Regions from separate parts of the Cupriavidus sp. GW822-FHT03E04 genome, predicted to be linked through region 2. Evidence: predicted binding sites of a transcription regulator. Region 2 holds the regulator's gene; each other region holds the start of a gene.

The links. Region 2 encodes FliA, which starts transcription of late flagellar genes. Its sites were predicted from a motif close to CTAAAGTTTNNNNNNNNNNNGCCGNTA; they were not measured.
Region 1: the regulator FliA is predicted to act here: its motif matches at 6,992-7,018, upstream of AC1RQC_RS37240 (FliC/FljB family flagellin).
Region 3: the regulator FliA is predicted to act here: its motif matches at 5,704-5,730, upstream of AC1RQC_RS38880 (YjfB family protein).

What each region holds. Positions count from the first base shown of each region.
Region 1 covers NZ_JBXANI010000041.1:13,701-24,224, reverse strand. The annotation lists gene AC1RQC_RS37265 (tripartite tricarboxylate transporter substrate binding protein) at 21-971, opposite strand; gene AC1RQC_RS37260 (DUF190 domain-containing protein) at 1,296-1,637, shown strand; gene AC1RQC_RS37255 (MDR family MFS transporter) at 1,680-3,173, opposite strand; gene AC1RQC_RS37250 (methyl-accepting chemotaxis protein) at 3,547-5,625, opposite strand; gene AC1RQC_RS37245 (RNA chaperone Hfq) at 6,582-6,905, shown strand; gene AC1RQC_RS37240 (FliC/FljB family flagellin) at 7,120-8,448, shown strand; gene AC1RQC_RS37235 (flagellar protein FlaG) at 8,592-8,969, shown strand; gene fliD (flagellar filament capping protein FliD) at 9,012-10,484, shown strand.
Region 2 covers NZ_JBXANI010000004.1:93,110-103,633, forward strand. The annotation lists gene flhA (flagellar biosynthesis protein FlhA) at 1-1,015, shown strand, start outside; gene flhF (flagellar biosynthesis GTPase FlhF) at 1,029-3,470, shown strand; gene AC1RQC_RS06260 (MinD/ParA family ATP-binding protein) at 3,474-4,292, shown strand; gene AC1RQC_RS06265 (RNA polymerase sigma factor FliA) at 4,333-5,049, shown strand; gene AC1RQC_RS06270 (flagellar protein FlhE) at 5,076-5,477, shown strand; gene AC1RQC_RS06275 (flagella synthesis protein FlgN) at 5,697-6,155, opposite strand; gene flgM (flagellar biosynthesis anti-sigma factor FlgM) at 6,210-6,515, opposite strand; gene flgA (flagellar basal body P-ring formation chaperone FlgA) at 6,683-7,402, opposite strand; gene flgB (flagellar basal body rod protein FlgB) at 7,625-8,035, shown strand; gene flgC (flagellar basal body rod protein FlgC) at 8,043-8,450, shown strand; gene AC1RQC_RS06300 (flagellar hook assembly protein FlgD) at 8,465-9,136, shown strand; gene flgE (flagellar hook protein FlgE) at 9,193-10,434, shown strand; gene flgF (flagellar basal-body rod protein FlgF) at 10,485-10,524, shown strand, end outside.
Region 3 covers NZ_JBXANI010000047.1:26,870-37,393, forward strand. The annotation lists gene AC1RQC_RS38850 (H-NS family nucleoid-associated regulatory protein) at 1-104, shown strand, start outside; gene serA (phosphoglycerate dehydrogenase) at 171-1,382, opposite strand; gene AC1RQC_RS38860 (Bug family tripartite tricarboxylate transporter substrate binding protein) at 1,731-2,699, shown strand; gene AC1RQC_RS38865 (SMP-30/gluconolactonase/LRE family protein) at 2,748-3,668, shown strand; gene AC1RQC_RS38870 (hypothetical protein) at 3,690-4,415, opposite strand; gene AC1RQC_RS38875 (S1C family serine protease) at 4,471-5,511, opposite strand; gene AC1RQC_RS38880 (YjfB family protein) at 5,852-6,037, shown strand; gene AC1RQC_RS38885 (sensor histidine kinase) at 6,099-8,015, opposite strand; gene AC1RQC_RS38890 (hypothetical protein) at 8,151-8,549, opposite strand; gene AC1RQC_RS38895 (TolC family protein) at 8,626-9,999, opposite strand; gene AC1RQC_RS38900 (efflux RND transporter permease subunit) at 10,010-10,524, opposite strand, start outside.

The DNA of each region.
Region 1 (10,524 bases), on a different contig from region 2:
TGCGTTATTACGCTGTCGCCTTATTCAGCCTTGATGCCGCGCGTGCGGATCAGTTCGGCCCAGCCCGCGGTTTCCACGCGGATACGCGTGGCGAGCGCATCCGGCGTACCGGCAACCGGCTCCATGCCCTGCCGCGCCAGCTCTTCACGCACGGCCTTGCTGCCGAACACCTCGCGCACGTCGGCATGGAGCGCCTCCACCACAGGCGCCGGCGTGGCGCGCGGCACCAGCAGCGCGTACCACGAGCTGACCTCGATGCCGTGCACGCCCTGCTCGGCCAGCGACGGAATCGCGGGCGCCGCGGGCGAGCGCGTGGCCTGGGTCACGGCCAGCGCGCGCAACGCGCCGGAGCGGATAAACGGCGCCAGCGTGGGCAGCGTGCCGAACAGGATCGGCACCTGCCCGCCCACCACATCGTTGAGCGCCTGCGTGGTGCCCTTATAGGGCACGTGCAGTAGCGCGATGCCGGTCTGCTGGCGGAACAGCTCGCCAGCGAGGTGCAGACCGCTGCCCACGCCTGGGCTGGCATAGCCAAGCGGCGGCTTGGCGCGCTGGGCCAGCGCCACCAGTTCCTGCACGGAGCTAGCGCGCACGGAAGGGTGCACCGCCAGCACATTGGGCGAGCTTGCCAGTAGCGAAACCGGAAGGAAGTCTCGCTCGACGTTGTAGGACAGCGCCGGGAACAGCGTTGGGTTGATGGTCAGGTTGCCGGCGGGCGCCACCAGCAAGGTGCAGCCATCGCCCGCCGCGCGGCGCACCACATCGATGCCGATATTGCCATTGGCCCCAGGCTTGTTGTCCACCACCACGGTTATGCCGCGGCGCTGGTGCAAACCCTGCGCGAGCGTGCGCGCGAGCAGGTCGGCCGGGCCAGCCGCCGGGAACGGCACGACAATGCGCAGCGCGCTGCAGGCAGGGGCGGGTTGCGCGGCGCGCGCCGCTGGTGCAGCGCCAATCCACAGGCAGGAGATCGCGAGGCAGGCAGCGGCGGGCCAGCGCAGTGCACGCCTGAGGTTGGTTTCGGACTTCGGATGTCGCACTGGGGACCTGCTAAGGGTTGGCGTAATGAGAGTGACTCCCTGGCTTTTGTTTTATATATAAAACCATGAATCGCTATTGAGACAAATGAAAATATAGCCCGCCCTTTCCCGGAACGGGTCTAGGGTAATCCCTTGGTTTTTGGGGAAGCAGGTTTCGCGCCTAAACTAAAGACGGCACCCCGCCAGGCGCACGCCGTCCATGCCACTTTCGCGGCACGCGAACACCGCCACAGGGGGGGGCAAAAGGGGGATGCCGTGCAAGGCTTCCAACTCACGCTGTTCACCATCGAAAACCGCCGCCACCACGGCAAGCAGCTATCCCACTGGCTGCTGCAAATCTTGCGCGAACTGCAGATCCGCGGCGCCACGCATATGGTGGCGGCCGAAGGCATCGGCCATGACCGCCGCTTTCACACCTGGCATTTCCTGGAGCTGGCCGACCGGCCGGAGGAGATCACCGTGATTGCCACGGAGGAGGAAGTGCAGCGGCTGTTCGACCGCCTCGCCCTGGAAGACGTCCAGGTGTTCTACGCCAAGACGCCGGTGGAGTTCGGCTTCCTGGGAAAAAGCAGCGCGCCAGGGGCGCAGAGCCCCTGACCTGGCTGGGCCACGCGGCCTCACTCGGCCAGCGTGCGCCAGTCAATCCATGCTGGCCGCCACGCTAGCGCCGGTGCTGCCGCGCAAGGTGGCCTCCGGCAGACGCGCCACCAGGAAGGGCGCCACCAGCGACACGGCGGCGCTGAGCAGGAACAGCGTACGGAACGCGGCTTCGGCCACCGCCCGCACCGCGCCGGCATCGGCCGAAGTGCCCGCATCGCCCCCCACCATGGCGCGATGGAACATGCTCATCAGGATGTCCTCGCCGCCGGCCAGGTCCGCGATACCCATGCCGCCATGGCGCAACAGTGCGATCAGCACGGTGGTCAGCACCGCCACGCCAACCGCGCCGCCAAGCATGCGCGAGAAGGCGGTCAGCGCCGTGGCCACGCCCACCTGGTGCGCAGGCACCGCGTTCTGGGTAGCAACCAGGCCGCTTGGCAACTGCAGCCCGATGGCCAGGCCGAGCATCACCATCACCAGCGCGGTCAGCAAGACCGCATGCGGATCAACGAACGCCAGCGCGACGATCGCCAGCGGCGCGACCAGCGAGCCCGCCAGCTGCAGCGGCTTGTAGCGGCCGCTCCACGTCATCAGCCGCCCGGAGATGAACGCGCCAAACGGGATGGACAGCGTCAGCGGCACCAGCCGCAGCGCAGCGCTATCGGCCTGCACGCCGCCCACTACCTGGAAGCGCAGCGGCAGCAGCACGGACATGGCGATCAACTGGAAAAAGCACAGGAACAGCGTGACGCAGCAAATCGTGACCGTCGGCACGCGCAGCATGTCCAGCGGGATCATCGGATCCGCCACCCGGCGCTCTTGCCACACGAACAGCACCATGGCGACCATCCCGGCCACCAGCAGGCCAAGCGTCTGCGGCGTGGCGGCAGACTGCCCCTGCCCGAGCCGGGTCAGGAACACCAGCACGCCGGTCAGGCCGCCACCGAACAGCAGCGCGCCGACGTAGTCGATGCGATGGCGGCGCCTGCCCGCCGGCAGGTGCTTGAGCGCACGGCGGACCACCAGCAGCGCGATCAGCGCCAGCGGCAGATTGATCCAGAAAATCCAGCGCCACGACAGGTAGTGCGCCAGGTAGCCGCCGATCACCGGGCCGGCCATGCTGGCCACGGCCCATACGCCGCTCACATAGCCCTGGTAGCGGCCACGGTCGCGCAGCGGCACCACATCGGCAATGGTGGCCTGCGACACCGAGATCAGGCCACCGCCGCCCAGCCCTTGCAGGACGCGCGCGATGATCAGTTGCGGCATGGTCTGCGCCAGCGCGCACGCGATCGAAGCCAGGAAGAACAACACGATGGCAAACGACAGGACCGAGCGCCGCCCGAGCAGATCCGAGAGCTTGCCGTAGATCGGCGTCACCACCGTGGAGGCCACCAGGTAGGCCGAGACCACCCAGGCCATCTCCTCGAAGCCGTTAAGCTGCAGCGCGATCTCCGGCAACACCACGGCCACGATCGATTGCTCCAGCGCCCCCAGCAGGATGGCCAGCATCAGCCCGAAAATGATCTGCATCACCGGCACCGGCGGAACCGGCGGGGGGACGAATGCCGTGTTGCGAGGGTTACCGCCGTCGTCCGCGGCCTCGGAGGAGGCGGAAGTGGCTGAGGCGATCGCGGTCGCGGGTGACCGGGCGGAAGAAGGCGGAGCTGAAGCCGCCGGGAAGGACGGCATGGAGACGGCGGTCATGGGCGCAGGGGAGAGAACGCTTGCGGCGAGGGACATTGAGTGCGGCGCCACCGCGAACGGGCGGCATCGCTCCTGTCTGTTTTTGTATACAAGGGCGCTATTGTAGGCCTAAGCCTTGCGCCTTGCAGCCGCCCCGCCGCCTTGCCGGGCTCCTGACCTGAACGCCGCCAAGGCGACATTCAAGGCGACGTTGCCTGTCTCAGAACGATTCCCAGTCCCCTGCAGCCACAGCCGGGCTGCCGGCAGCCGGGGTGCGCGCGGCGCGGCGCGGCGCCGGTGTGGCCACGGCAGCAGCCTTGGCCTGACGGGCGGCGGGCAGCGCCTTGGAAGACAGCACTGGTTCGCGGCCCTGGCGCACCACCGGCGCGCGGGCCTTGCTAGGCAACACGGGCTCGCGGGGGGTGCGGACCGCGCCGGCACGTGGCGCTACGGCGGCTGGCCGGGCCGCCGGCTTGGCGGCGGTTGCTGGTGCTACTCGTGCTGCCGGTGCTGCCGGCGCTGCTTGAACCACCTGCACTGCCTGGGCAGCACGAGCGGCCGGAGCCACGGGCTTGGCCGGGGTCGGGCGAGCCGCCCCCGGGCGGGCCGGCGGGTGGCTCTTGCCACCTGCGGCCGTGTGCGCCGCAGGGCGCCGCCCCGCGGCTGCCGGCGCCACGCGCGCTGCGGCTACCGCCCGCGCAGGCGCAGCCGGTGCCGGCGCCCGTGCAACATGCGTTTGCGCCGGTGTCACCTGGAACCTGGATACATCATCGACCAGCCCGGCTGCCTGCTGCTGCAGGCTCTCGGCGGCGGCGGCGGCTTGCTCCACCAGCGCGGCGTTCTGCTGCGTCACGCTTTCCATCTGATTGATGGCACGGTTGACCTGCTCGATGCCGGAGGACTGCTCCTCGCTGGCCGCGGCGATCTCGCCCATGATGTCGGTCACGCGCTTCACCGCCCCGACGATATCGTCCATGGTGCGGCCGGCGTCCTCGACCTGCTTGGCGCCATGGGCCACCTGCCCCACCGAGCCATTGATCAGCTGGCCGATCTCCTTGGCCGCCGACGACGACCGCTGGGCCAGGCTGCGCACCTCTGCGGCCACCACGCCAAAGCCACGTCCTTGCTCACCGGCGCGGGCGGCTTCCACCGCCGCGTTGAGCGCCAGGATATTGGTCTGGAAGGCAATCCCTTCGATCACGCCGACGATTTCGGCGACCTTGGCCGACGATTGCGAAATATGCTGCATGGTCTCGACCACGCCGCGCACTGCGTGCCCGCCCGCCGTCGCCACGCCGGAAGCGCTGACCGCCAGTTCGTTGGCATGGCGTGCATTGGCCGCGTTCTGCTTGACCGTCGAGGTGAGCTGCTCCATGGATGCCGCAGTCTGCTCCAGGGATGCCGCCTGCTCCTCCGTGCGCTGGGACAGGTCGGTATTGCCCCTGGCGATTTCCCGGGTCGCGCCATCGATCGACCGCGTCGCGCCCTGGATGCCGTGCACCAGTGTCGCCAACTGCCCGAAAGCGCGCTCCAGCGCCCCCAGCATGCGGCCCATCTCGTCATCGCTGCTGGCTTGGATGACATAAGTCAGGTTGCCATGTGCGAGCGCTTGTGCCGCATCCAGCGCTTGCCGCGCCGGGCGCGTGATCGAGCGCGTGATGCCGATGCCGAGGACGGCGGCCAGCGCGACCGCGGCGGCAGCCAGGCCCAGCAGCAGGTTGCGCGCCATCTCATAGCGGGCATTGGCCTCCTGCACGGCAGCGGCGGCCACTTTGCGCCCCCCGTCGGACAATTCGCTCAGCTTGTCGAAGTAAGGTGCCTGCGCCGCCGGCAGGGTCGCGACCAGCGCGCTGCGAGCGCTGTCGAACTCGCCGCCCTGCAACTGGCGCAACACCGTGTCGAGCTGGGTGTCGTAAGCATTGCGTGCCTCGATCAGGGCACGATAGGTTTCCTGGATCTCAGGCCTGGCGGACCTGGAAAGCCACTTCCCAAGTTCATCCAGCGTGCCACGCATGTCCTGGCGCAGCGCGCCGATGCGCTCGGCGTTGCGCCGCACGGCAACCGGATCCTCATTCAGGGTGGCATCGCGCACCAGGATGCCGGTGCGCAGCGCATCTTGCTTGACACGCTCGATCTCCAGCACCTTGAACAGGCGCCCTTCCACTGTCAGGCGCATCGATTCGTTCATGGTGCGCAGGGACATCATGCCCAGCACGGCCACGGCAACCAGCAGCAGCGCCACGAGCGAAAACGCTACCGTCAGGCGCACCCCAATGCCAAAGTTTCGCAACCAACGCATCTTCCCGGCTCCTTTAACTCTTATCGCGCGCGCTTCATCCTCGCCCCGGACAGATTTCCGGAGCGACGCCGCATCGCGGGCTTAACGGCAGGGACGGGAGCAAGCTTGAGGGCTAAACAGCGACTTCCACAAAGAAGCGGAAAAATGCGGAATTGAAAGGGAATATAAGGGGGAAAAGCCCGGCAATTCGAACGATTGGCCGGCTGCAACCTGTCGTCTAATGTCACCCATGCACTTCGAAGTGCCGCCACCGGCGCTTGTCGCCGAGGGCGCACAACAAGCAAAGTGGGCGCACAAAAAAAGAAGCCCACGCGCGGGGTGCTCGTAGGCTTTCCAGGACTGCTTTAGAGCCGAAAGGCCCTGAAGCGAATATAAACCTGCTTACATGAGGTGTAAATCCAATTTCTATCAGGGATAACTCTGATAGAAAAAGTGTCGAAAATGTCACTCAAGTGGCGAATACGCGGCATGGGATACATCGCAGCAGCAGGCCAGGGCCACCTTGTTGCCCGCAAACCCGTGCCAGATAGGGAATGCGGGCGCAGGTGGCGTTGGGACTTGCCACGCAAGCGCCTATCAATGCATAGATTTGCAGCGTGATGCAATAGTTTTATTAGAGGAAAATCTCTACACGAGACGCGCCCCCCAACCGTCAAGATTTGTAAGAAATTTTGTTACCCTCGCCCCTGAAGTATTCCCCTTCTCTTCTGGCGGCGTCGCCCGCCACAGCTTGCGGAGCAGCATCGGACCCACCGCCTGGACACAACCCAGGTCCGGTCCCGGCCCATGCCGCCTCGCCGTCCCGCGCCAGCACCGAGAGCGGATGTTTCATCCCCCGCCCAGCCCAGGCCGCGCCACAGCCGGCGCCCAGCCGTGCTGTCACACCGCATTGCCCAGGCCCAGTTATTGGACCGTTGCCAGCCGCCAGAACCCGAGCGGGCTCTTCCGGAGAAGTTGTGAACAAGAAGGTAACCAGGATCGATCGCCCGAGCCGGAAACTGCAGCACCTGCAGCTCTCCACCCACAGCGCAAGTCGCAATCCTGTCGTCGTGCATTTATCGAACGGCATTCGACTGCACGGCGTGATCATGGCGGCGGACAACTATATGGTGCTGCTGGCAGAGTCTGCGCAGGACCCGCTTCCGCAGATCGTCTACAAGCATTCCATCGCCGTGATCACGCCGGCTCACGCCCCCGAGGCCATGGCCTGCGTGCCCGGGGCGGAGACCTCGCCGGATTTTGTCAGCTTATATACACCGCGTACCCGCAAGCGCCGCTAGGCGTTGCCGGCGTCACGCCGCAGGCCCGGCGGGGCTCGTTTCGCGCCGAATCCGCCACTCAGTTTCAATCCATCGCAAAGATCACTCTAAATCTTTTCCGGCACCAACCGATAACCCAAACAACGGTGGCACTTCTCGCCCAGCATTGCCTGGCAGCCAACGTTGCGGCAGCAGCCGGATTGCACAATCTACTGTAAAGAATAGGAGTCGTACCATGTCGATGACCATCAATACCAACACGTTGTCCCTGATGACGCAGAACAACCTGAACGCTTCGCAATCGTCGCTGAACAGCGCGATCCAGCGTCTGTCGTCGGGCCTGCGTATCAACAGCGCCAAGGACGACGCCGCCGGCCAGGCGATCGCCAACCGCTTCACCGCCAACATCAACGGCCTGACGCAAGCACAGCGCAACTCCAACGACGGCATCTCGCTGGCGCAAACGACTGAAGGCGCGCTGAACGAAGTCAACAACAACCTGCAAGCTATCCGTACCCTGTCCGTCCAAGCCGCAACGGGCAGCAACTCGGCAAGCGACCTGCAATCGATCCAGGACGAAATCACGCAACGTCTGGCTGAAATCGACCGCACTTCGCAACAAACCGACTTCAACGGCGTCAAGGTCCTGTCGTCCACCGCCACCCCGCTGAGCGTGCAAGTCGGCGCCCAAGACGGCCAGACCATCTCGATCGGCCTGCAAGAAATCAGCTCGAAGACCCTGGGCATGACCGGCTTCACGGTGGCCAAGAACGCACTGAGCACCAGCGGCGCCATCACCACGGTTGCAGCCGCCACCGGCTCCGCACCGGTTTCGGTCAACCTGACCTCGGCTGCCAACGCCCTGTCCGCCGTCGTCGGCTCGACCGTCAGCACCAGCTCCCTGACCCTGAACAACGTGCTGGACACCGCCGGCAACGCCACCAGCAACTACGTGGTCAAGTACGGCAACGACAACTACGCTGCCTCGGTCGACGCCGCCACCGGCAACGTCACCCTGAACAAGGTGCAAGTGAAGATCGGCGATGCCGCCAACGGCAACACCGGCAACACCGTGGCTGGCCAGCTGGTCAAGGTCGGCGCCAACACCAGCGGCGCTGCAGTCGCTTTCATCACCCAAGGCGGCAACAACTACGCGCTGTCCGCCGGTACGCAGGCTGGCGCCCAGGCCAACGGCGGCTCGACCACCACGTCGGTCACGGATGCCACCCAAATCGAGCTGAGCACCGCCGGCACCACCACCGCAACGGCCCAGTTCACTGGCTCGGGCAGCACCAACCCGCTGGCCCTGATCGACAAGGCGCTGGCCACGGTCGACAAGCTGCGCAGCTCGCTGGGCGCAGTGCAGAACCGCTTCAACTCGGCCATCACCAACCTGGGCTCGGCTGTGACCAACCTGTCGGCTTCGCGCTCGCGCATCCAGGACGCTGACTACGCGACCGAAGTGTCGAACATGTCGCGCGCCCAGATCCTGCAACAAGCAGGTACGTCTGTGCTGGCCCAGGCCAACCAGTCGAACCAAGGCGTGCTGTCGCTGCTGCGTTAATTCTCGCAACAGACGGCGGTCTCCTAGCAGGACGGGCTCTACCCGGGCCCGTCCTGCCGGGAATGTTTTCAGAGCGGTCTCCGCTCTGAAAGCGTTTCCACCGAAGCCTTTTGTGCACAGACCCAACGCTGCGAGAACAGATCATGATCAGTTCGACCGAACCGCTACTGCCAATGCCGGCCACGCTCACCGCCGGGCCGGCATCGTCCGTTGGTGCCGCCGGAGCGGCGAGAAGCCAGGCGGATCCGGGTTCGGGGCCAGCGGAATCGAAGCCGGCCGACAGCGCCCATGCGGCCGGCAGCACCGGGCTGGACAGTGCGCTGAAGAGCCTCAACGAGGCACTGGAGGCCACCCCGCTCGAGGTCCGCGTCAGCATCGACAAAGCCACGCACAGAATGGTCACGAGTGTCGTGGACAAGGTCTCCGGCGAGACGATTCGCCAGTTCCCCACAAAAGAAGTCCTGCGCATTGTCCGCGCCATTGATAAGCTGCAGGGCCTGCTGATTCACCAAACCGCCTGATCGGGCGCCTCTCCCCGCACACATAAACCACAGGTACGCATCATGAGTTCAACGAGTGCAACGAGTTCGACAAGCGGTTCAGCGATTTCGTCGCTTGGTGTTGGTTCCGGCCTGGATCTGAGCACTTTGCTGACCAATCTGAAATCGGCGGAACAGCTCAAGCTCACCCCGATCACCGATCAGCAGAGCGCGGTCAACACCCAGCTTTCAGCTTATGGCGTGCTGCAGGGGGCGCTGGCCTCGTTCCAGTCCGCCGCCACCGCCCTGGGCACGGCCAGCCTGTACAACAGCACCACCACCTCGTCGAGCAACACCAGCGTGCTGAGCACCTCGGCCGACAATACCGCGGTGGCGGGCAGCTATGCCGTCAACGTCTCGCAGCTGGCACAGTCGCAGACGCTGGTCTCGAACGGCATCACCGACAGCACCGGCCAGCAGCTGGGCAGCGCCACCATCCAGATCCAGTTCGGCACCACCACCACCAGCGGCGGCACGACCACCTTCACACCCGGCAGCGCCGCGGCAGCGTCGATCAACATCAACGGCACCAACAATACGCTGAGCGGCATCCGCGACGCCATCAATGCCGCCAATGCCGGCGTTACCGCCAGTATCGTCAACGACGGCAGCAGCACGCCCTATCACCTGGTGCTGACCTCGAACACCACCGGCGCTGCTTCGAGCATGAGTGTTTCGGTCAGCAGCAACGGCAGCGGCGACCCCACCACCATCAGCAACCTGCTGACGTACAACCCGGGCGGCACGACGGCGATGACGCAGAACATCGCGGCACAGGACGCCAAGCTCAGCATCAACGGCCTGGCGATCACCAGTGCCAGCAATTCGGTCCAGGGCGCGGCCCAGGGCGTGACCCTTAACCTGGCCACCACCGGCACCAGCACGGTGAACGTGGCCAGCAACACCAGTGCCATGGCTACCGGTGTGCAGAGCTTCGTCACCGCGTACAACACCCTGCAGTCCACGGCGGCCCAGCTCTCCGCCTACGACCCGAGCACCAAGACCGCCGGCGCGCTGCTGGGCGACTCCACGCTGCGCGTGATCGAGAACCAGCTGCGCAACGTGATCAATACCCCGCAGACGGCCACCGGCACCACCGGCCTGACCAACCTGACGCAGATCGGCATCAGCTTCAACGCCGACGGCAGCATGTCGCTGGATTCGAGCAAGCTCAATACCGCACTCACCACCAACCGCACGGGCGTCGCGCAGTTGTTCAGCGGCACCGACGGCAAGTCGGGCTACGGCAACCAGCTGTCGAGCGCGGCGGCGGGCTTTGTCTCGCCCACGGGCGCACTGACTACCGCCACCAACGGTGTCAACGCCACGCTCAAGTCGCTCGCGACCCAGTACACCGATGTGTCGGCCCAGATCGATGCCGCGGTGGCGCAATACCAGACCGAGTTCCAGAACCTGGACACGCTGATGGCACAGCTGAACTCGACCAAGACTTACCTGACGCAGCAGTTCAGCTCTTCGAGCAGCACTTCGGGCTGAGCCCGGCCAGGTTTCTCGCACACGTCATAACAAACTCAGG
Region 2 (10,524 bases):
TGTCACCCTGGTTGATCCGCTCGGCATGGAAGTGGGCTATCGCCTGATCCCGCTGGTGGACCGCGCGCAGAACGGCGAGCTCCTCGGGCGCATCAAGAGCATCCGCAAGAAGGTGGCGCAGGAGATCGGCTTCCTGGTGCCGGTGGTGCATATCCGCGACAACCTGGAACTCAAGCCCAACGCCTACCGCATCACCCTCAAGGGCGTGGAGATCGGCCGCGGCGAAGCCGCGCCCGGGCAGTGGATGGCGATCAACCCCGGCCAGGTGTCCGGCGCGCTGCCGGGCACGCCCAGCCAGGACCCGGCCTTCGGCCTGCCCGCGGTGTGGATCGAGAGCGGCCTCAAGGAGCAGGCGCAGACCTACGGCTACACCGTGGTGGACGCAAGCACGGTAGTGGCGACTCACCTCAACCACCTGATCCACATGCACGCGGCCGAGCTGCTTGGCCGCCAGGAAGTGCAGGCGCTGCTCGACCGCATCGCCAAGGAATCTCCCAAGCTCACCGAAGACCTGGTTCCCAAGGTCATCACGCTCACCGCGCTGCAAAAGATCCTGCAGAACCTGCTGGACGAAAGCGTGCCGATCCGCGACATGCGCACCGTGCTGGACGTGGTGGCCGAGCACGCGCCGAAGGTCAGCGATCCCAACGAACTCACCTCGCTGGTGCGCATGGCGCTGGGCCGCGCCATCACCCAGCAGTGGTTCCCCAACGGCGCCGACCTCCAGGTCATCGGCCTTGACGCTGGCTTGGAACGCGTGCTTTCGCAAGCGCTCACTAACGGCGGCGGCATCGAGCCGGGCCTGGCAGATGCGCTGTTGCAGCAGACGCACGGCGCGGTGACCAGGCAAGAACAGCTGGGACTGGATCCGGTGCTTCTGGTGCCGCATCCGCTGCGCCCGTTGCTGGCGCGCTTCCTGCGCCGGACCATGCCGCAACTCAAGGTGCTCTCGCATGCCGAGGTGCCGGACAACCGAAATATCAGGATCACCGCCATGATCGGTGGCACAGCGTGAGGGGTTTCGCAAAATGAGCGTAGCTAAATTCGTGGCGGCCAATGGCCGCGAGGCCTTGCGCCAGGTGCGCGAGGCGATGGGGCCGGATGCCGTGGTGCTGTCCAACCGCACCGTCGAAGGGGGTGTGGAGATCGTCGCGATGCGCGACACCGATCTCGGCGCCATCTCCAGCAACGCGCCGGTATTCACGCCGCCGCCGGCTGCCGCGGTCGCCGTCGACGGTGCCCTTGGCGACCTGCGCGGCGAGCTGCAGACCATGCGCGCCATGATGGAGCGCCAGTTCTCCGGCGTGGGCACGCACAGCCTGCCGTCGATCGGCGGCGACCCGTTGCGCGATTCGCTGTTTACCTGGTTAGTGACCGCTGGCTTCTCCGGGCAGCTTGCCCGTTCGCTGCTGGGTCACTTGCCGCTGGGCCATGACCGGCCTGCCGCCATGACCTGGATCCGCCAGGAGCTCGCGCGCAAGGTGCCGGTGCTGAACGACGAAGATGCGCTCTTTGCCCAGGGCGGCGTGCTGGCGCTGGTGGGCCCCACCGGCGTGGGCAAGACCACCACCACCGCCAAGCTGGCCGCGCGCTTCGTGCTCAAGCACGGCCCGGAACGCCTGGCGCTCCTGACCACCGACACGTTCCGGATTGGCGCGCACGAGCAATTGCGCATCTACGGCGACATCCTTGGTGTGCCCGTGCACGCGGTCAAGGACGCGGCCGACCTGCGCTTTGCGCTGGCGGCACTGACCGAGAAGCACCTGGTGATCATCGACACCGTGGGCATGAGCCAGCGAGACCGCAACCTGTCCGAGCAGATCGCCATGCTGGCCGGCGTGCAGGCGCCGGTGCAGCGCATCCTGCTGCTCAACGGCGCCAGCCACGGCGACACGCTCAACGAAGTCGTCCACGCTTACCGTCACGATGCCACGCCCGACGGCGGCATCGACGGCTGCATCGTCAGCAAGCTGGATGAGGCCACGCACCTGGGCTCCGTGCTCGACGTGGTGATCCGCCACCGCTTGCCGGTGTACTACGCCTCCACCGGCCAGCGCGTGCCCGAGCACCTTGAACTCGCCAACGGCGCGGCCCTTGTCGAGCGTGCCTTCCAGACGCCGCGCCGCGGCTCGGTGTTTGCCGACGCGGAAGCCGCGCGCCGCGCCATGCCCGCGCAGGACGACAGCGAAGCCGCGCGCGCAGCCAGCCCCGGCGGCGCCGACGGCATGCTGCGCTCGCTGACCGACAGCGCCAACGCGGTGGGCGATTGCGTGGAGCAACTGAACGCTGGCAGCTATAGCTTTGAGCTGGTCCGCTCGCTGTGGCAGCAACGCAATGAGAGCGCACCCTCGCCGCGCCTGATGGCGCAGCAAGTGCGTGAGGCCGCCTGCCGCGACCTCGCCCGCCATTGCGACCGCTTCGTGCTGTCGCTGAGTGCCACGGTGGCCGCGCCGGTGGCGGGACGGCGCGCGCCGCGCCCATGGCAACACACGCTGTTCCTGGCGGACCGCGACGGCCTGCCGCTGGCGGCCGCCGCCGCGCCCGCCGGCCGCACCGGCCCGGCGCTGCAAGGCGGCCAGGGCGGATGGGAAGCCGATGCCGCCACGCTGTGCGCCGCCATCGCCGCCGCCCGTACCGTGGTCAACGTACTCGACGCCATGCCTGCCGCCCCCGTGCTGGCACGCTGGCAGCAAGCTGGCGAGCGCTGGCTGGCCACCGCACGCAAGACCACTCGCGTGGCCAGCGGCGGCGGTGCCGTCAAGCTCGATGCGTTGGCCGAGACGCTGACCTTCCACGCCGTGCAAGACATGGATTATCGCGGCCGCGATGCTGTGCAGTGGATCGCGCAAAGCCCGGTGCGCGTGCTCGAAGGCCAGGCACGCGGCGCCCGCTCTGCCGCCGAAGGCGGTACCGAGGCAGGCTTGCTGGTGTCGCGCGTGGTCGACCGCGAGAACGGCCAGACGCTCGCCGTGCATTACTTGCTGTGCGACCCGGCGCTGTCGGCCGAGGGCGCACAACTGGCCCGCTGGGCCCGCTGGGCCGAAGCCGGCGAAGCGCAACTGCGCACGCTGCGCCATGCGCTGGACCACCTGGGCCAAGGCGACGGCGGCAATGAACCCGCACAGGCCGAAGCGCAGGCCTGCGCCCGCTTGCTCGCGCTGCAGATGGGCGTGGCCGCGCTGCGCCTCGAGCAGGCCTGCGATGATTCGGTCACTGCATTCCTGGCGCGGCTGACCGGCCGCGCGCCGGCTCGCCAGGCTTGCGGCGCAGCGGTACTGGTCGAAGGCATCGGCCGTTTGCTGGCCTTGCTCGACGTGCTGGAAAACTATCCCACCCGCAGCGGCCGCGCCACGCAGTCCGCCGTTCAGGAAGCGCCGCCGGAGACGTTCCAACTGGGCGGCGCCGGGGGCCAGCTCGAGGCGCGCATGAGCGGAAGCCGCGTGTTCGAGACACTGGCGCAGGGAGAATAAGCCGTGAATTCACTCGCATCCGACCAGGCGGAAAGCCTGCGGCGCATGCTGGCGCCACGCGCCACGCGCCGCATTGCCGTGGTCGCAAGCGATGCCGGTGCCGGCGCCACCACGGTGGCACTGGGGTTGGCCAACGCTCTTGCCCTGCAAGGCGAACGTGTACTGCTCGTCGATGAGGACCGCTTCGGCGCCCGCGCCACCCGGCTTGCCGGCGCCATGCCGGAAGGCACCCTGGCCGCGGTGCTGGGTGGCGCGGTGACGCTCGACGCTGCGCTCGGCAAGCGTCCCGCCGGCACCATCGCCGTGCTGCCGGGCAGCCCCCAGGCCAATGGCGACCTGCAGCTGCTCAAGTCGTTTCGCACCGTGCTCAGCGACGCCCGCAGCGATGCGGATGGCGGCTTGTCGCAAATGGCAGGCGCGGCGCACAACCTCATCGTGGTGCTGCGCGCGGAGCCGGCCTCGATCAAAGCCGCATACGCCTGCATCAAGCAGCTCAATCACCTGTACGCCTGCCGGCGTTTCCACCTGGTGATCAATGCCGCCGCCGGGGACGCCGCCGCCAGTGCGGTGCTGGGCAACCTGGCCCGTACCGCCAGCCAGTACCTTGGCGTCGAGGCCAGCCCCGCAGGCAGCCTGCCGCACGATCCGCTGGTTGAGCGCAGTACCGCATTGGGCCGTTGCGTGGTCGAGGCCTTCCCGGCCGCGCCCGCCACCGCCGCATTACGCCGAATTGCCACGGGCATTGCCAGCTGGCCAATGTCCGCCGATCCCCGTTCAACCCTGTCGGCACCGATGGCGCCGACGGCCACGGCCCTGGCTTAAGGGCCGGGACCTGCAAGCTAGGACTCACGAGAATTCCACCATGTATACGATTCAGGGAAAGCTCGAACAGACTGATACCGTGACGGCGCATGCGTCGCTGGTGCGTCGCATCGCCTTGCAACTGGCGGCCAAGCTGCCTGCCAGCGTGCAGCTCGATGACTTGATCCAGGCCGGCATGATCGGCCTGCTCGACGCCGCCAAGCGCTATGAAGACACCCACGGTGCGCGTTTCGAGACCTACGCCAGCCAGCGCATTCGCGGCGCCATGCTCGACGAGGTGCGCGCCAACGACTGGCAGTCGCGCAGCCTGCGCCAGTTCACGCGGCGGATCGAGCGCACCGTGCGTGGCCTGGAGCAAACGCTGGGCCGTGCGCCGCTCGATTCCGAAGTGGCGCAGGAACTGGAACTGCCGCTCGACGAATACCAGACGCTGCTCAACGAGGTCTATGGCTGCCAGTTGCTGCACTATGAAGACTTCGAGCGCTCCGGCGAAGAGGACTTCCTGGACCGGCACCTGAGCGTGAGCGATGACGGCAACCCCCTCACGGTGCTGATGGAGAGTGGCATGCGCGAAGCGCTGATCCGCGCCATCGAGCGCCTGCCCGAGCGGGAGAAGCTGGTGCTGTCGCTGTGCTATGACCAGGAGCTGAACCTGCGGGAAATCGGCGCGGTGCTGGAAGTCACCGAGTCGCGCGTGTGCCAGATCCGCAGCCAGGCGATTACACGGCTGCGTTCGCAGTTGCGCGGGCTGCTGTGAGCAACTGGCCCAAGCACTTCGCTGCGTTGGCGCTAGCCGTGGCGTGCTGCCCGGCACTGGCCGCGCCTGGCGGGCAGGCGCTGCATAGCTGGTCGGCTTCGGTGAACGGGCCTGCGCTGTACAGCAAAGGCTTGCGCACCGTTTCCGTCCCGATTTCACCGACCGGCTATTTGCCGCAGGCGCAGGGCGCAATCACGACGGTGCGGTGGCGCTATAGCTTCTCGCGTACGCCGCCGAATGCACTGCAGGCTTACCTATGCAATGCGCAACGGTGTGTATTGCTTTCGGGGGCTGAGGGGCTGACCGAGGCGTTTAGCGGGGATGACGCTGCCAAGGGCTTTGTGTTTGCCTTTCAGGTGCCGGGGAAGGGCGCGTTGACGCCGGTTTTGATCGGGCAGGCTAACGAGGTGACGGTTGGGTTTCGGTGAGGGGGCAGGGTAGCCTAACCGCAACTGCTTAACCGCAACTGCTTAACCGCAACTGCAGTCCCACTACCGCTGCGGGGCGGCAATCACGGCTACATCGAATCGTCTTCTGTTCCTGCTGGCTTGCTCCCCTCTCCCACTTGTGGGAGAGGGGCCGGGGGAGAGGGCGGGCACTCGCAAGAACGAGATGCCACAAACCACCCAGCTCAACCAATACCCAATTCAACCAGTCGCCAGACTGACCCCTTGCGGCCCGTTCTGCGTGCGCCCGTCGCGCCCATAGAGCGTCGTGTTGTCACCCCGTTGCCGCAACGCCAGGATCGCTTCCTCGGTGAACTCGAGATGCGCATCCACAACCGCGGCATTCAGCGCATTGGCGTGGCTTGCCGTGCGTGCCGCAAACACCAGCCTCCGCCATGCGGCCTCCACCGACGAATCGATCTGGCGCCCGAACAGCTGGCCGCCCGCGCCGGTGCGAATTCCCATGGCACCCATCTGCGCCTCGCGCGTGCGCGTCAGGGCGCCCAGCAATCCGGCCAGTTCGACCTTGCGTTCCAGCAGCCCGGCAAGGGCCTGGTAATCGCCGGCCTTGATCAGGCTTCTTTCTTCGCCTAGTACGGTGGCGAACTCCTGCGCGAGCTCGGTTTCGCGGTGCAGGTTCTGGATCAGGGACTGGCTCATGGCTTGCCTATCTTAGGGTGGGGTTGGCGATGCGGCCCGTAGCAAGCCGCGGTGTCAGGCGCCGCCGCTGAGTTCGCGCAGGGACGCGAGCAGCCCGTCGGCGATCTTGCTTGGGTCGATCTTGATGCGGCCTTCGGAGATCGCCTGGCGGATCTCTTCGACCTTGGCGGTGTCGATATCGTCGTCATGGTCTTCCACCATGCGCGCGCCGATCTCGCGCACCTGGGCCGACAGGGGGCTGCTGACGCGCACGCTGGACGTCTCCGGGGCAGCCGTCGATCCGGGGGCGCCGGCCACGCTGCGCACGGCGCCGTCGATGGCGTCGCTCGGCCTCGACGAGGTGGTCTGATTGATCTTCACGATGATTCCTTGCTGGGTACCTTTGGCTTATCGGATGCTTAGGGCGAAACTTTAGGTCGAATTGCGACGCCGCGGCGCCGTTTTTCCGGCCGCGGAGCGCGCGTTATTGTCTCATGAGCCGGCCCATGAGACGCATGCGCAACTCCAGGTGTCGCCGTCCCGATTCCCTATTGCTGTAGCACCACCGTGTCGCCGTTGCGCACCAGCGCATTGACCACCTGACCGCTCTTGAGCCGCACCTGGACGTTGTTGCCCACCGCGGCCTCGGCCATGACCTTGCCCTCGCTGCTGAGCTGGAACGACTCGCCTTCCACCAGCACCGTCACGTTCTGGCCCTGGCGTACGGCAATGGCCTTCTTCAGTAGATCCATCCGCATCGGCGAACCCGCGGCGATGCGGTTGGCCGCCACCGCGCCGGTCACCTGTGCGGGATCCGTCACCACCGCGCGCGGCAGCGACGCCAGGTCGCCTTGGCGGACTTCCATATCGGCTGCATCGATGGCCTCGCCGGGCATCAGGTTGCGCCCGGCCACATAGTAGTCGGCCACCACCGACACGCGCGCTTGCACGTAGCGGGTCCAGGGACGTTCGCCGGCGCAGCGCACGCCGACCGAGACCCGGCCCCAGGGGGACGCGCCCGGCGGCAGGAACGGCTCGGGCAGCGGGCAATCCGGCGCGCGCCCGCCCGAGGGCGGTACCACCTGGATGGTGGCCTTGCCGGGCAGGCCGGCAGTCTGGCGCTCAAGGAATTGTTCGACCGCGGCGCGCACCGGGTCTTCGGGAAACGGCGAGGGCGGCGCCGCGCCGGCGCTGCCGGGCAGCGTGCCGCCGGCGGCCAGCACGCAGAGCAGGGCGCGCGCCGCGGCGGCCCGGAAACGAGGGGTCATGTGTACATCCAGGCAAGGAAACGACGCGGGCCGCACCGCGAAAGCGGGTGCTGCGTGCGTGTCAACGGGTCCTATTGTAGGCAGCCCCGCGTTCTTGCTCGAGTCGAAATGCGCGGTTTTCTTTGCCCTATTCGTGCGATTGGCATGACGGGGCCGCCCCTAAGATGGCACACCTGAAGAAGGTCGACCTTCGTTGCTCTCCCCCTCCAGCGAGACACAGACATGATTGACAGACTCGATGCGGCGTTGCGCTTCCAACAAGAAGCGCTGAGCTTGCGGACCCAGCGGCAATCGGTGATTGCCTCCAATATCGCCCATGCCGACACACCTGGCTACAAGGCGCGCGACTTCGATTTCTCCAGCACGCTGGCGCAAAGCGTCGAGCGCGGAAAGCAAGCCGAAGGCGTGTCGCTGTCCACCACCTCGGTGCGCCACTTGCCGGGCGTGACGTCTGCGTTCGCCGACAAGATGCAACTCGACTACCGCATCCCGATGCAGTCGAGCATCGATGGCAATACCGTCGAGATGGACACCGAGCGCGTCGCCTTTGCCGACAACGCGGTGCACTTCGAGTCCGGGCTGACCGTGATGAGCGCCAAGATCAAGACCATGCTGTCGGCCATCCAGCAGTGAGCACGCCATGCCCGCAATGAACATCTTCGAAGTCGCCGGCTCGGCCATGGCTGCGCAGTCGCAGCGCATGAACGTGACCGCGTCCAACCTGGCCAATGCCGACAGTGCGGTCGGCCCCAACGGCCAGCCCTACCGCGCCAAGCAAGTGGTGTTCGGCCTTGCCGCCACACCAGGCCAGAACGACGTGGGCGGCGTGCAGGTGGAGGGTGTGATGGAAGATCCGTCGCCCCCGCGCATGGTGCACAACCCCACGCATCCGCTGGCCAATGCCGACGGCTACGTCACGATGCCAAACGTTAACCCGGTGGAGGAGATGGTCAACATGATCTCGGCCTCGCGTTCCTACCAGGCCAACGTGGAAGTCCTCAACACCGCCAAGAACATGATGCTCAAGACACTGACCATCGGTCAGTAAAACCGGGATACGCAATGACCACGACCTCCTCCACAGGCAGCAGCACTAGCGCCGCCGGCATCGCCAATACCCTGCAAAGCGGCAGCGCATCCGCCGCCGACCTGCAGAACAACTTCCTGACGATGCTGGTCACGCAGATGAACAACCAGGATCCGCTCAACCCGATGGACAACTCGCAGCTGACCTCGCAGCTCGCGCAGATCAGCCAGGTGAGCGGCATGCAGACCTTGAACACCACGCTGAACTCGCTGCTGTCGCAAGTCAGCGCGAGCCGCGCGATGGATTCGGCAGCGCTGATTGGCCACACCGTGATGGTGCCGGGCAATGCCACCACGGTGGCCAGCGGCGTGCCGGGCCAGATCGGTGTGGACCTGCCGTCCACCGCCGATGCGGTCACGGTCCAGGTGGTCGACGCGAACGGCAACGTGGTGCGCAACATCAACATGAACGGCCAGACCGCCGGCGTGCACGACATCGCCTGGGACGGCAAGAACGATGCAGGCGTCGCCGTTGCCGATGGCGACTACAGCTTCAAGGTCACCGCTACCGCCAACGGCAAGGATGTCGCGCCGGTCGCGCTGGTCTACGGCAAGGTCAACAGCATCAGTGGCGACTCCACGGGCGTGCTGGTCGACATCGGCGGCGGCCGCACCGCGCCGGTCGACGGTGTTCGCCGCATTCTTTAATCACGTGGCCACGCGCGAGACGCGCCGGCAGGATGTCAGGTAACTAGGAGAAAATCATGGGTTTCGGTCAAGGGGTAAGCGGCATCAATGCCGCCGCATCGAATCTGGACGTCATCGGCAACAACATCGCCAACGCCAACACGGTCGGCTACAAGCAATCGACCGCGCAGTTCGCCGACGTGTACGCCGGCACCAAGATTGGCTTGGGCACGACCGTGAATTCGGTGGTGCAGTCGTTCAACCAGGGCAATATCGAGTCGAGCGGCAATGCGCTCGATGTGGCCATCACCAATGGCAATGGTTTCTTCCGCCTGACCGATTCCTCGGGCTCGGTCTTCTACTCGCGCAACGGCCAGTTCCAGCGCCAGCAGGACGGTAGCATCACCAACGCGCAAGGCCTGAAACTGACTGGCTACCCGGCTGGCACGGTGGGCGGCGGCGCTGTGCAGCCGCAGCCGCTGGTGGTGCCGAACACCACGATGGCCGCCAAGGCGACCACCACCCTCGGCATCTCCTTCAACCTGAACTCCGGCAGCACCGTACCGACCACGCCGTTCGCCAGCACCCCGGCCGCACTGCCGACGTCGAGCATGTTCAACTACAGCTCCGGCGTCACCGTCTATGACTCGCTGGGCAACGCCAAGCAGCTCACCGCGTACTTCTCCACGGGCACGCCCGGCGCGGGCACGTTCCCGGCGGCGGGCGGCGGCGGCACCGACTGGACGATGAACCTGACCGATGCTGCGGGCAACGTGGTTGGCGCGCCGATCACGCTCAAGTTCGACTCGAAGGGCACGCTGCAGTCGCCGGCCGCAGGTGCTACCACCGCCATCAACATCGCCGCTGCCAACGGTGCGGCACCCCTGGCCATCGCGATGGACCTGACCGGCACGACGCAGTTCGCCGGCGCCAACGACACCAAGCCGCCTGTGCAGAACGGCTATACCGCGGGCAGCCTGCTCGGCTTTGCGATCCAGCCGGATGGCACCATCCTTGGCAGCTACTCGAACCAGCAGACGCAGTCGCTCGGCCAGGTCGTGATGGCCGGCTTTGGCAACGTGCAGGGCCTGAAGCCGGAGGGCAACAACGTGTGGTCCGCGACCGGCGCATCGGGCCAGGCCGTGGTCGGCGCGGCCGGCGGCAGCCTTGGCACGCTCAAGTCCAATGCGGTGGAGGCATCCAACGTGGACCTGTCCGGCCAGCTGGTCAGCCTGATCGTGGCGCAGCGCAACTACCAGGCCAACGCGCAAACCATCAAGGCGCAGGACACCGTCATGCAGACACTGGTCAACCTGTAATGCGCAGCGTTGGCAAGACGAGCCGCACGGACAGGAACTAAAGGGACGCCATGGACCGCATGATCTATACCGCCCTGTCGGGGGCCAAGC
Region 3 (10,524 bases), on a different contig from region 2:
GCAATGCGGAGGGACAGGTCTGGGATGGCGTGGGCCCCATGCCCGCATGGCTGCTGCGCGCAGTCAACGCGGGCCAGTCGGTGGAGCATTTCCGGGTGAATTGAAGACAGCGGCCGATGGCCGCTGTCCTGGTCGCTGCCGGCGAGGCAGCGATGGCGCCGCGCTGCCGTTCAGGCCAGCGGGTTAATGATGGTGCGGCAGCGGATAAACGTCGTTTCCGCATCCAGCGCGGCGGCCAGCGTCGGCGAGGGCACCTTGTCGAGGTCGGTCACCACATAGCCCATCTGGCCATGCGTCTGCAGGTGCTGGGCCACGATGTTGACCCCGTCGCGCGCCAGCAGCGTATTGAGCGCGGCGAGCGCGCCCGGCGCGTTGCCGTGCACGTTGAGCAGCCGCGCCGGCGACGTTAGCGGGCCGGGGCTCACCTCGGGGAAATTCACCGCGCCAATCGTGTCGCCCGTCCTGAGGAAGGCAATCAGCTTGGTGGCGACTTCCGTGCCGATATTTTCCTGCGCCTCCTCCGTGCTGCCGCCGATATGCGGCGTCAGGATCGCGTTGGGCACGCCCTGCAGCGGGCTGGTGAAGCGGTCAGCGTTGGTCTTGGGCTCTTCGGGGAAGACGTCGATCGCCAGGCCGGCGATATGGTTGTCATCGCACGCCGCGCGCAGCGCTTCGATATCCACCACGGTGCCGCGCGACGCATTGATCAGGATCGCGCCACGCCGGAACTGCCGGAGCACGTCGGCATCGATCATCTTCTTGGTCTGCGCGGTGGCCGGCACGTGCAACGTCACGATGTCTGCCTGCGACACCGCATCCGCCAGCGAGCGCGCCGCGCGCGCCGAGCCCAGCGACAGCTTGGCCTGCACATCGTAGTACACCACGCGCATGCCCATGGCTTCTGCCAGCACGCCAACCTGCGAGCCGATATTGCCGTAGCCGATGATGGCGATGGTCTTGCCGCGCGCCTCGAACGACCCGCTTGCGCCCTTGGCCCATTTGCCGGCATGCGCCAGCGCGTTTTTCTCCGGAACGCGGCGCAGCAGCAGGATCGCCTCCGCGATAACCAGCTCGGCCACGGAACGCGTATTGGAGAACGGCGCGTTGAACACCGGCATGCCGGCGCGGGCTGCGGCGTCGAGGTCTACCTGCGAGGTGCCGATGCAAAAGCAGCCAATGGCCACGAGGTGCTTGGCGGCTTCGATTTCAGCGGCGCCAAGGTGCGTGGCGGAGCGAATGCCGAGAATCTGGTGGGCCGCGGGAGCGCGATGCAGTTCGTCGCCAGCGAGCGCGCCGGTGCGGCGCTCGACGGTGACATGCGCTTCCTTGAAGCGCTCGACGGCGGTGTCATGGATGTTTTCAAGCAGCAGTGCTGAGGTCATGGCGATTGGGTGATGGCGGCGAAGGCGCGAGGTGGGTGCGGCAGCGCGAGGGCATGCGCAAGGTGAGACGTACGCTGCCATGGTAACGCAGGCAGCGCTGCCCGGCCGAACACCCACATTGCCGCCAATGGCAAATCCGCCGCGCCCGGGACGAGGCTCGCTAGGGAAAGCCCCCGGATTGACCGGCGAATCAACGGCTCCTACAATTAATCGGAATGTTATTCCGTCTAATAGAACAAGTAGGCGCACCAACTTCGGAAGAGCGACCCGCCGCCCCGAGAGCTGGCGTGAGCCACGCATAGCGAACACCGGACACCGGACACCAGTCAGACATCAATGGAGACAGCCATGTACCACCGCCTTTGCGCCAGCCTTGCCCTGGCAACCCTTAGCGTGGCCACTACCTATGCCCACGGCGGCACCTGGCCCGACAAGCCGGTGCGCATCGTTGTGCCATACACCGCCGGTGGCACCACCGATTTCGTGGCCCGTCAGGTGGCGCAGAAGCTGACCGAAAGCACTGGCAAGTCGTTCTTCGTGGAGAACAAGCCCGGCGCCAGCGGCACCATCGGCACGCTGCAGGTGGCACGTTCCGCGCCCGATGGCTACACGCTGCTGGCCAACGACACCACGTACACCATGCTGCCGTCGCTGTTCAAGGCGCTGCCCTGGGACTACAACAACGACCTGGTGCCGGTGACCACGATTGCGCAGACGCCGGTGATCCTGATCGTGCCCGCGAGCTCGAAGTTCAAGACGCTGCAGGAACTGATCGACTTCGCCAGGCAAAACCCGGGCAAGCTGAACTTCGGCTCGGGCGGCGCCGGCAGCTCCACCCACTTGTCCGCCGAGGTCTTCAAGAAGGACGCCAGGATATCGATCACGCATATCCCGTACAAGGGCGCGGGCGATGCGCTGATGGGGCTGATCGGCAACAACGTGGATATCCTGATCACCGCCACGCCAACCGCGGTGCCGCAGATCAAGGGCGGCAAGGCCCGCGCGCTGGCGGTCACGGGCGCCGCGCGCGTGCCCGCGCTGCCGGACGTGCCGACCTTTGCCGAAGCTGGCCTCAAGGACTACAAGGTCATCAACTGGTTTGGCCTGGCGGCGCCCAAAGGCACGCCCCCTGCGCTGGTCGCCAAGCTGCAGGCGGAGGTGCACAAGAGCGTGAACAGCCCGGAGGTGAAGGAGCGCCTGGCCAGCATGGGCGCCCAGCCGGGCGGCATTGCGCCTACGGAATTCGCCAGGCGCATCAAGGACGACACCGCGCTGTGGAGCCAGGTGGCAAAATCCGCCGATGTGAAGGCCGAGTAAATGGGCAAGCGCCGCCATTGCGCGGCGCCAGGACAACAAGGAACGATCATGTACTTCAGAACGATGCCCCGGGAGATATCCCTCCAGGTCTTCACGGCAATGCCCGCGCATTTGCGCAAGACTGGCGTGCGCTCCGAGTGGGCTGATGCCAACAAGGGCGGGGCCTGCATCGACAGCTTCCTGGAGGGGCCGGTATTCGACCCCGCGGGCAACCTGTACGTGACGGACATCCCGTTCGGGCGCATCCTGCGCATCTCGCCGGCCGGGGAATGGTCGCTGGTCGCCGAGTACAAGGGCGAGCCCAATGGCATGAAGTTCCTGAACGCGCGCGAACTGGTGGTGGCGGACTATCGCAACGGCCTGTTGCGCGTCAACGTGGACACGGGCGAGGTGACCACCTTGCTGGGACGGCGCAACGCGGAGCAGTTCAAGGGCGTGAACGACCTCGTGATCTCCCGTAATGGCGACTTGTATTTCACCGACCAGGGCCAGACCGGCCTGCACGATCCCACGGGCCGCGTCTACCGCCTGCGTGCCGGCGGGCAGCTGGACCTGCTGCTGGGCAATGTGCCCAGCCCCAACGGCCTGGCGCTGTCCTGCGACGAGAAGGTGCTGTTCGTTGCGGCCACGCGCGGCAATTGCGTGTGGCGCGTGCCGTTGCAGGCCGACGGCAGCGTGTCGAAGGTAGGGCAGTTCTTTAGCTTCTACGGCACCAGCGGCCCCGACGGCATGGCCATCGACAGCCGTGACCGGCTGTTTGTGGCGCATGCCAGCCTGGGCTGCGTGTGGGTGCTGAGCAAGCGCGGCGAGCCCGAGGCGATCCTCGCCAGCCCGGCGGGCGCAACCACCACCAACCTGGCGTTTCAGCCCGCCGTTGAGCCGGGGCAGCCGCGCAAGGTGTTTGTGACCGAATCGGAAACGGGGACGATCCTGTTCGCGGATCTGGACGAGGCCGGGCTGGGCGCTTGATCCCGTTGCGGCCCGCGCTTGTCACTTCGGTGGCAGCAGGTCTTGCAGGTCCCGCAGGGTTGCCGCGGTAGCGGGGGCCGCAGGTGCGGAGACAGGAGGCGCGGAGACGGGTGGCGCCGGGCGGGCCTGGCTGATCGTATTCGTGCTGCCACCGGCGGCATGCGGCACGGCAGCCGGGTCGAGCCGGCCATTCTGGCCCAGCGCGATCTGCGCGCAGCCGGTGAGGAAGCCATCTTTCTTCAGGCTGTTGGTGATGTCGATCGCCAGGACTGCAGCGCGCTCCTCGATCGGGATGAGGGTGCCGCCGCGGCTGAACGTGTATTTGCCTTTCCACACCGCGCGGTTCTGCCTGACATCCGTCAGCGTCGTGCCATAGTTGATTGACAGGCGGCCGCCGGACGCGTTGACCACGCCCCCGCCGTTGGCGATGGTCAGCACCGTATCGGCGGCGAACGTACGCATCCTGCCGGTCAGCGCGGTCGAGTCCAGCTCCAGCCCCGAGATCTCGTCGTACGCCGATTCCACGCCGCACTGCCGGGTGACCTCGCGGAACTTGGCCGCGAACGCCGCGGAGAAGTCGCTGTTCCAACCCATGCCGGTAGTGCCCAGCACATACATGCGGGTGGGCTTGCCGGTGTAGTCGCTGGCGCGGCTGGTTACGCCGACGGTGGTCGGCGCGCAGCCGCCCAGCAGCATAGACGCCACGGCCAGCGCGGCGGGGGCGCTATTTCGATATCGGTTTCCCATGTCTTGTGCCCTGAGAGAAATGGCGAGGCGAGCGGCTGCGGCCGGCGCCCGCTTGCTACTTCGTGTATGAAAAGTAATAGGGACTGGTGGCGGATCGCATGACATAGCGTCCGTCGGCCTCGGTCAGCCGATAGCACGTTTGCATCGCGCTGAAACTCGGGTTGGCCATCTCCAGGCAGACTTGGTTGGCTTCCGGCTCGATGCGGTAGCGCCCGGACGAATAGCCGCGGCTGACGGAATTGGTCACATCCAGGCTGCCGCTTTCCCTGACCTGCATCCAGAGCGTAATGCCGGAAGGCGCGATGGCATTGATCCTGCCAAGATGCGTGAAATGGCTGGCCAGCTCGGCCCCGGTCAGTTGCCTGCCCTGCGGGCCGGCTGCGGGCCGGGCCGGGGCGTAGGCCGTGGCGCCCTGGCCCGGCAGCCCGGGCTGGCCAGGCGGGAGCGCCATGGCAGGCGGGGCGGTGGATGCCGTCTCGCTACGGAATTTCTGCAGCGCCAGCGCGGACCGTGCCGGCACCTCGCTGATCCATTGCGCGGGAATGGCAAAATTGATGTTCTGCGCGTCGGTCCGCATCAGGTAGGTAATGCCGACGAGTTGCCCGTCCGTGTTGAACAGGCCGCCACCGCTGGAGCCTGGGGAGATCGGGGCGGTGGTCTGCAGGCGGACGATGCGGTCGCGCTCGTCCTTGTTCAGTGAGGAGAGCAGGCCGTCGCTCAGCGTCAGCTCGTAGCCGCGCGGCGCGCCGATGGCGTAGACCTTCTGTCCCACCTTGAGCGCGGACAGCGGCGCGATCTTCACGGCCGGGGCGGTGAGGCCTTTGGCACGCAGGATGCACAGGTCGCGCTCGACATCGGCATGCACCAGGCTGGCGCCGTAGGTGACTTTCTCGCGCCGGATGCTGATGGACTTGCCGCTCTTGAGCACGTGGCAGTTGGTGACCAGCTCCTCCGGCCCGATCACCACCGAGCTGCCCAGGCCGAACCGCGTGCCTTGCGCGTCAAAGACGGATACCACCCAGATGCTGGGCGATTCCCGCTCATAGAGTTCGGCCGAATCCAGCGCCAGGCAATCCGTCGAAATGCCAAAAGCCAAACACGAAATAGCGAAGCTTCCCGCAATGTTCTGCGCCCGACCCATGATGTTCATTCTGGTGACTGGTTTCGCCGGATTCAGCCGCCATCCTGACGGTGCTGGCTGTCTGGTCTTTCCCGGCCAAAGCGGCCGGGCTGCTTATGATAAACGTTCCGGATGCCAAGCGGGCGGCCCGCTATTGCGGCCGCCGCGCTAAAGATTCCCGGTTGATGGCCGACAACATGGATGCTGGGAGGTGCGCCTTCCCGCTGGCTTCAATGCCAATCGTAGCTTCAACCGTAGCTTCGAACGTAGCTTCAATCTCAACCTCAACCTCAATCTCAACCTGGAAAACCGTTCAATGGATATTTCCCTCGTCAGTGCGGCTAGCAACTCGGGCGGCGATCCCGTGCCCACCATGATGCTGCGCAAGTCGCTGGACCTGCAGGCGCAGAGCGTGGCAACCCTGCTGGGCTCGATGCCGCAAGTCAGCGTCCCGGCCAGCAATCCCCCTCACCTTGGCCAGAGCATCGACATCAAGGTCTGATTCCGGCAATCCGATAACGGAGCTACCCGCGCCCGGGTTGACATCAAACGGGTGCGGGGGGCTAAACGGCGGAGCCGGGTGGCTGCGGCGCCAGTGCGAACGTCAGCCGCACGGTCGTCCCTTGCGCCGAAGAGCGCAGGTCCAGCGCCGCCCCGATGGCCTCGGCACGCCGGCGCATATTGCCCAATCCCCGTCCGTGCGCGGCAGCCTCGGGCGTAAAGCCGCGGCCGTTGTCGTGGATCTCGATGACCAGGGCTTGCTGGGCGGCATCATGGTGCGCCGAGACCCGGATAGCGCTGCCGCCGGCATGCTGCATGGCATTGGAAAACACCTCCAGCAACAGGTAGTGCAGCTCACGCACCCGCTGCGGCGTCAGGTCGTGCAGCGCCGGCAGGCGCGCCACCTGCCAGTCCACCCGCAATCCCGCCGCCTCCAGCCGCGGGCCAAGCCGGTAGCGCAGGTTGCCGAGTACGGTGGCCAGGTCGCCGCCGGTGTCCTGCAACGCATCGACGGATAGTTTCAGGGCATCCAGCGCATGCTGCAGCTGTTGCTGCAACGTGTGCGTGGAAGGGCTGCCGGAGCGCAGCATGGAGAGCATGCCCACCAGCTGGCTGCCGAGCCCGTCATGGATATCGCGCATGATCCTGCCGCGCTCCTGCAGGGTGGCCTGCTCGCGCTCCATCTCGCGGGAGTGGCGGTACATCGCATGCAGTTCCTGCTCCTTGCGGGAGATCGCGCTGTCCAGCTTCTGGTTCAGGGCAGCCAGCATGCGTGTGGCGCGCGTGTAGCGGTCGACCAGCAGCCATCCCATGGTCAGGCTGAAAATCAGCGACACGTAGCGGGTGACGGAGGAGTCCCAGTAGGCATCCCCGATCCACCAGACATGGATCAAATCCAGCACCGAGATGAGCAGGGTGAGGCCAAGGGCGGCGGCAATCGCCGTGCGCTCACGCTCCGGACGCGTCACGGCGGCGCGGACCAGCACGGCCACGATCGACAGCGCCATCGCAACATTGACGACCACATTGGCCAGCACCATGGCGCGGGTGCTGTGTGCCGTCACCATCAGCGCGATCAGCGGAAGCTTGATGCTCAGGTAGAGCAGCAGCCCGCGGCGCAGCCAGCGCGCCTCCAGGCCGGTCACAACGATGGCGAACCTGGCGGTCGCGTACATGAAGACCGCCCGCCCGGCCAGCACCAGCGCGAGCCATGCATCGGGCGCGCCGGCATCGTCGGAAACGAAGTACTCGGCCAGCCCGAAAGACCAGCCAAGCTCCGCGATGGCATATAACCCGAACAGGGGATCCCGCTGCCGCCACCACACCAGCGCCGCCAGGCACGCCAGCAGCACGCTGGCCGCTGCGATGACTATCGGGCCGATGACCTTGAACCAGAGCGCCCGCTGGTAGTGCGCCTCCACCAGTGCCGGCGCACCAAACTCCACGGGTGACAGGCCGCCGCGCGAGCTGGCGCTGGCAGCGATCGTGACAAGCAGCTCGTTCTCCGGGCGCAGCAGGTCAGCCGGCACCGGGATCAGCAACGGCTGCTGGCCGGCATAGGGTGCCGGGGCCGACAGGCTGCCAGCGTGGGCAAGGCGGCTGCCGTTGAGCCGCACCTCATAGCTATTGGCGGCCCGCTCGATGTACAGCGCGGCCATGCCCTGGCGGCCTGGCAAATCCGGGAAGCGCAGGAGAAATCGCGCGCCGCCGGTCTGGCCGGGACGGGACCGGTCCCAGTAGTAAGGCAGGCTGACGGTGGCCGGCGTGCCGTCGCCGGTGATCATGGCGGCCTCGCCAAGGATTTGCAGCTGCCCGGCGGCAAGCGGTAATGAACCGGGCAAGGTGAGCAGCAGCCAGAGCACAAGCGCTAGCAGTGGCTTTGCGGTGAGCAGGGATTGGGGCAACAGGATGCGCGCCATCCGCAAGGGGGCGGTAGGCGGCGTGGCGGTGGCGCTGGCCGCCGCGTGAGGTATCACCATGAGCTGGTCTGGGGCTTGGCGCAAGGGTGCGGGATGATGGTTCCGCCGCGCCCATCGTAGCTTTGCGCCGGAGTTCGGTCAATCGCGCCGGCTGAGCGGCCCATCGCCGCGCCTTCAGGCGGGATGGGCCGGGCCTCACCCCACCTCGGCCGGCGCGGTCGCGGCGGCCCGGGAACTGGTGCCGCCCGCGGGCGAAGACACCCGTTTCAGGCGTGGGGCGTGTGCCGCCTCGGCATGGTTGCCCATAACCTCCAGGCGCAGCAGGATGATGGGCACGGACACCAGGGCGCGTTCCAGCGTGACCAGCAACTGCCCGGCCCGCATTTGCGGCATCCGGATCTCGAAGCTCAGCATGCACTTGATTGGCGGCAGACCGAGCGGCATCTGCCGCTCGTTGGACGGGTACTGGCCGCAGTCGCTGGCGGCGCAGCGCATGGCCACGCGTACGGCGGGCGCATCGTCAAGCCGCGCGATCACGCTCAGGCGATACAGGCGCCACCGCTGGACGGGCGGCGCGAGGTTGACGGCTTTCATGGCAGGTCTCCTTTGTCTTTCGACACGAGGCAATCGAAGCTGGTGCGCCCGGCCGTGGCCGGGGCGCGCCGGGCCGTTAAAGCGCGGGCCGCAAGCCGGTGGAAAGTTGCAGCTCCACCGTGGCGCCCGCCAGGTCCGCCTGGGCCTGGAGGTAGTCGAGGTAGGTCTCGTCCGCGGTGCGTTGCGCATCGAGCAGTTCCAGCAGGGAGGCAGAGCCCTGGCGGTACGACTGGCGCATGCCGTCCAGCACCCGGTCGGCGTCGGCGATCACCGAGTCGCGGTAACGTTGCAGGTTGTCCTGCGCAGCCTGGAACGCGATGAGCGCGTTGCGCACGTCGACCTCGGTTTTCAGCTCGGCCTCGCGCAGGGCCAGCATGGCCTGCGTGACCTCCGACTCCGCCTGGATCAGCTCGCCGCGCTGCAGCCGCGACAAGGGCAGGGGAATCGATACCGACACGCCCAGCATGCGCGAGCGCGCCGTGGCGTCGCCGTTGGGCTGGCCCTCGTCGTCCGTGGTGCCGCGCACGCCGGGGGTCATGGTCATCGCGAAGCTCACGCTGGGATCCACCCAGCGGTTGGCGCGCGCCAGTCCCGACTTGTCGCGGGCATTCTCCAGCGTGGCGCGGGCGATCCGGACCTCGTCGCGCGCTTCCATCGCCTGGGCGATCAGCGCGCCGCTGTCGGTGCCAGGATCATAGGGCTGGAACTCGCAAGCCAGCGGCGCGTTGCCGAAGGCCTCGGCCACGCGCACGCCAAGCTGGATGGACAGCTTTTGCATGGCGGCCTGCGCGGCGGCGCGCGCCGATTTCACCTCGGCGGTGAAGCGGTCACGCTCGACCCGCGACTGCGACAGCTCCAGGCCACCGATGTCGCCCGCCTTGCGGCGGATCTCGTTGGCGCGTACCACATTGGACAGAGCGGACAGCGTTGATTCCTGCCGGACCAGGGCCTCGCGGCTGCGGCAGGCTTCGACAAAGGCTGTGGCGGATTCCTGGTACAGCGTGTGCTTGAAGCCCTGCAGGTTCGCCTCGGTCAGGCGCAGGTTGCTCTCGGCGGCGCGGATGCGCGCGCTGCGCTTGCCGCCCAGCTCGATGGGGATCTCGATTTCGAACTCATGGGTGCGCGGCGGCTTGGGCGACACCGCACGGCTGGTCTCGATGCTGCCACGACCGTACTTGAGCACCGGGTCCGGGCGCACGCCGGCGATCGAGATCTCGGCTTGGGCGCCGCGGATGGTTTCCTGCTGCGCGGACAGGCCGATGTTCTGCCGCTCCACCGTGTCGAGATAGGAGGAGAAGCGGACCGGTGCGCGGGCCGTGGCGGTGGCGGTGGCGGTGGCGGTGGCGGGCGCGTCCTGCGCCCAGGATGCGGATGCCGCCAGCATCGACGTTGCCAGGAAGAGGTGGCGCAGGGCGGGTGCCGCTAGCAAGTTCTTGTCTTTGATTTGCATGGGATTCTCCTCAGGCCTGGCCGGCGGCGCTGGTTGCCGCCGCGTCGCCTTCGGCATCGGTTTCCGACCCCCTGGCCGCTTGCGCCGCACGCTCCGCGCGGGCTTCAACCAGGTAGTAAAGGGCGGGCAGCAACAGCAGGGTCAGCAAGGTGGCGGTAAAGAGCCCGCCAACCACCACGGTGGCCAACGGCCGCTGCACATCACTGCCGAGACCTCGCGCCAGCATCGCCGGTGTGAGCCCGATGGCGGCCACGGTGGCGGTCATCAGCACCGGACGCATGCGGCTTGCCGCGCCTTCGATCACGGCTTCGCGCAGGCTCAAGCCGTTCTGCGCGCGCAGCCGGTTGATCTGCGAGATCATCAGCACGCCGTTGAGCACGGCTACGCCGAACAGGGCGATAAAGCCCACCGCGCTGGATACGTTCAGCGTCATGCCGCGCAGATGCAGCGCAGCCAGGCCGCCGATGGTGGCCAGGGGCACCGCCAGCAGCACAAGCGCCGGCTGGCGCAGGTTGCGGAATTCGG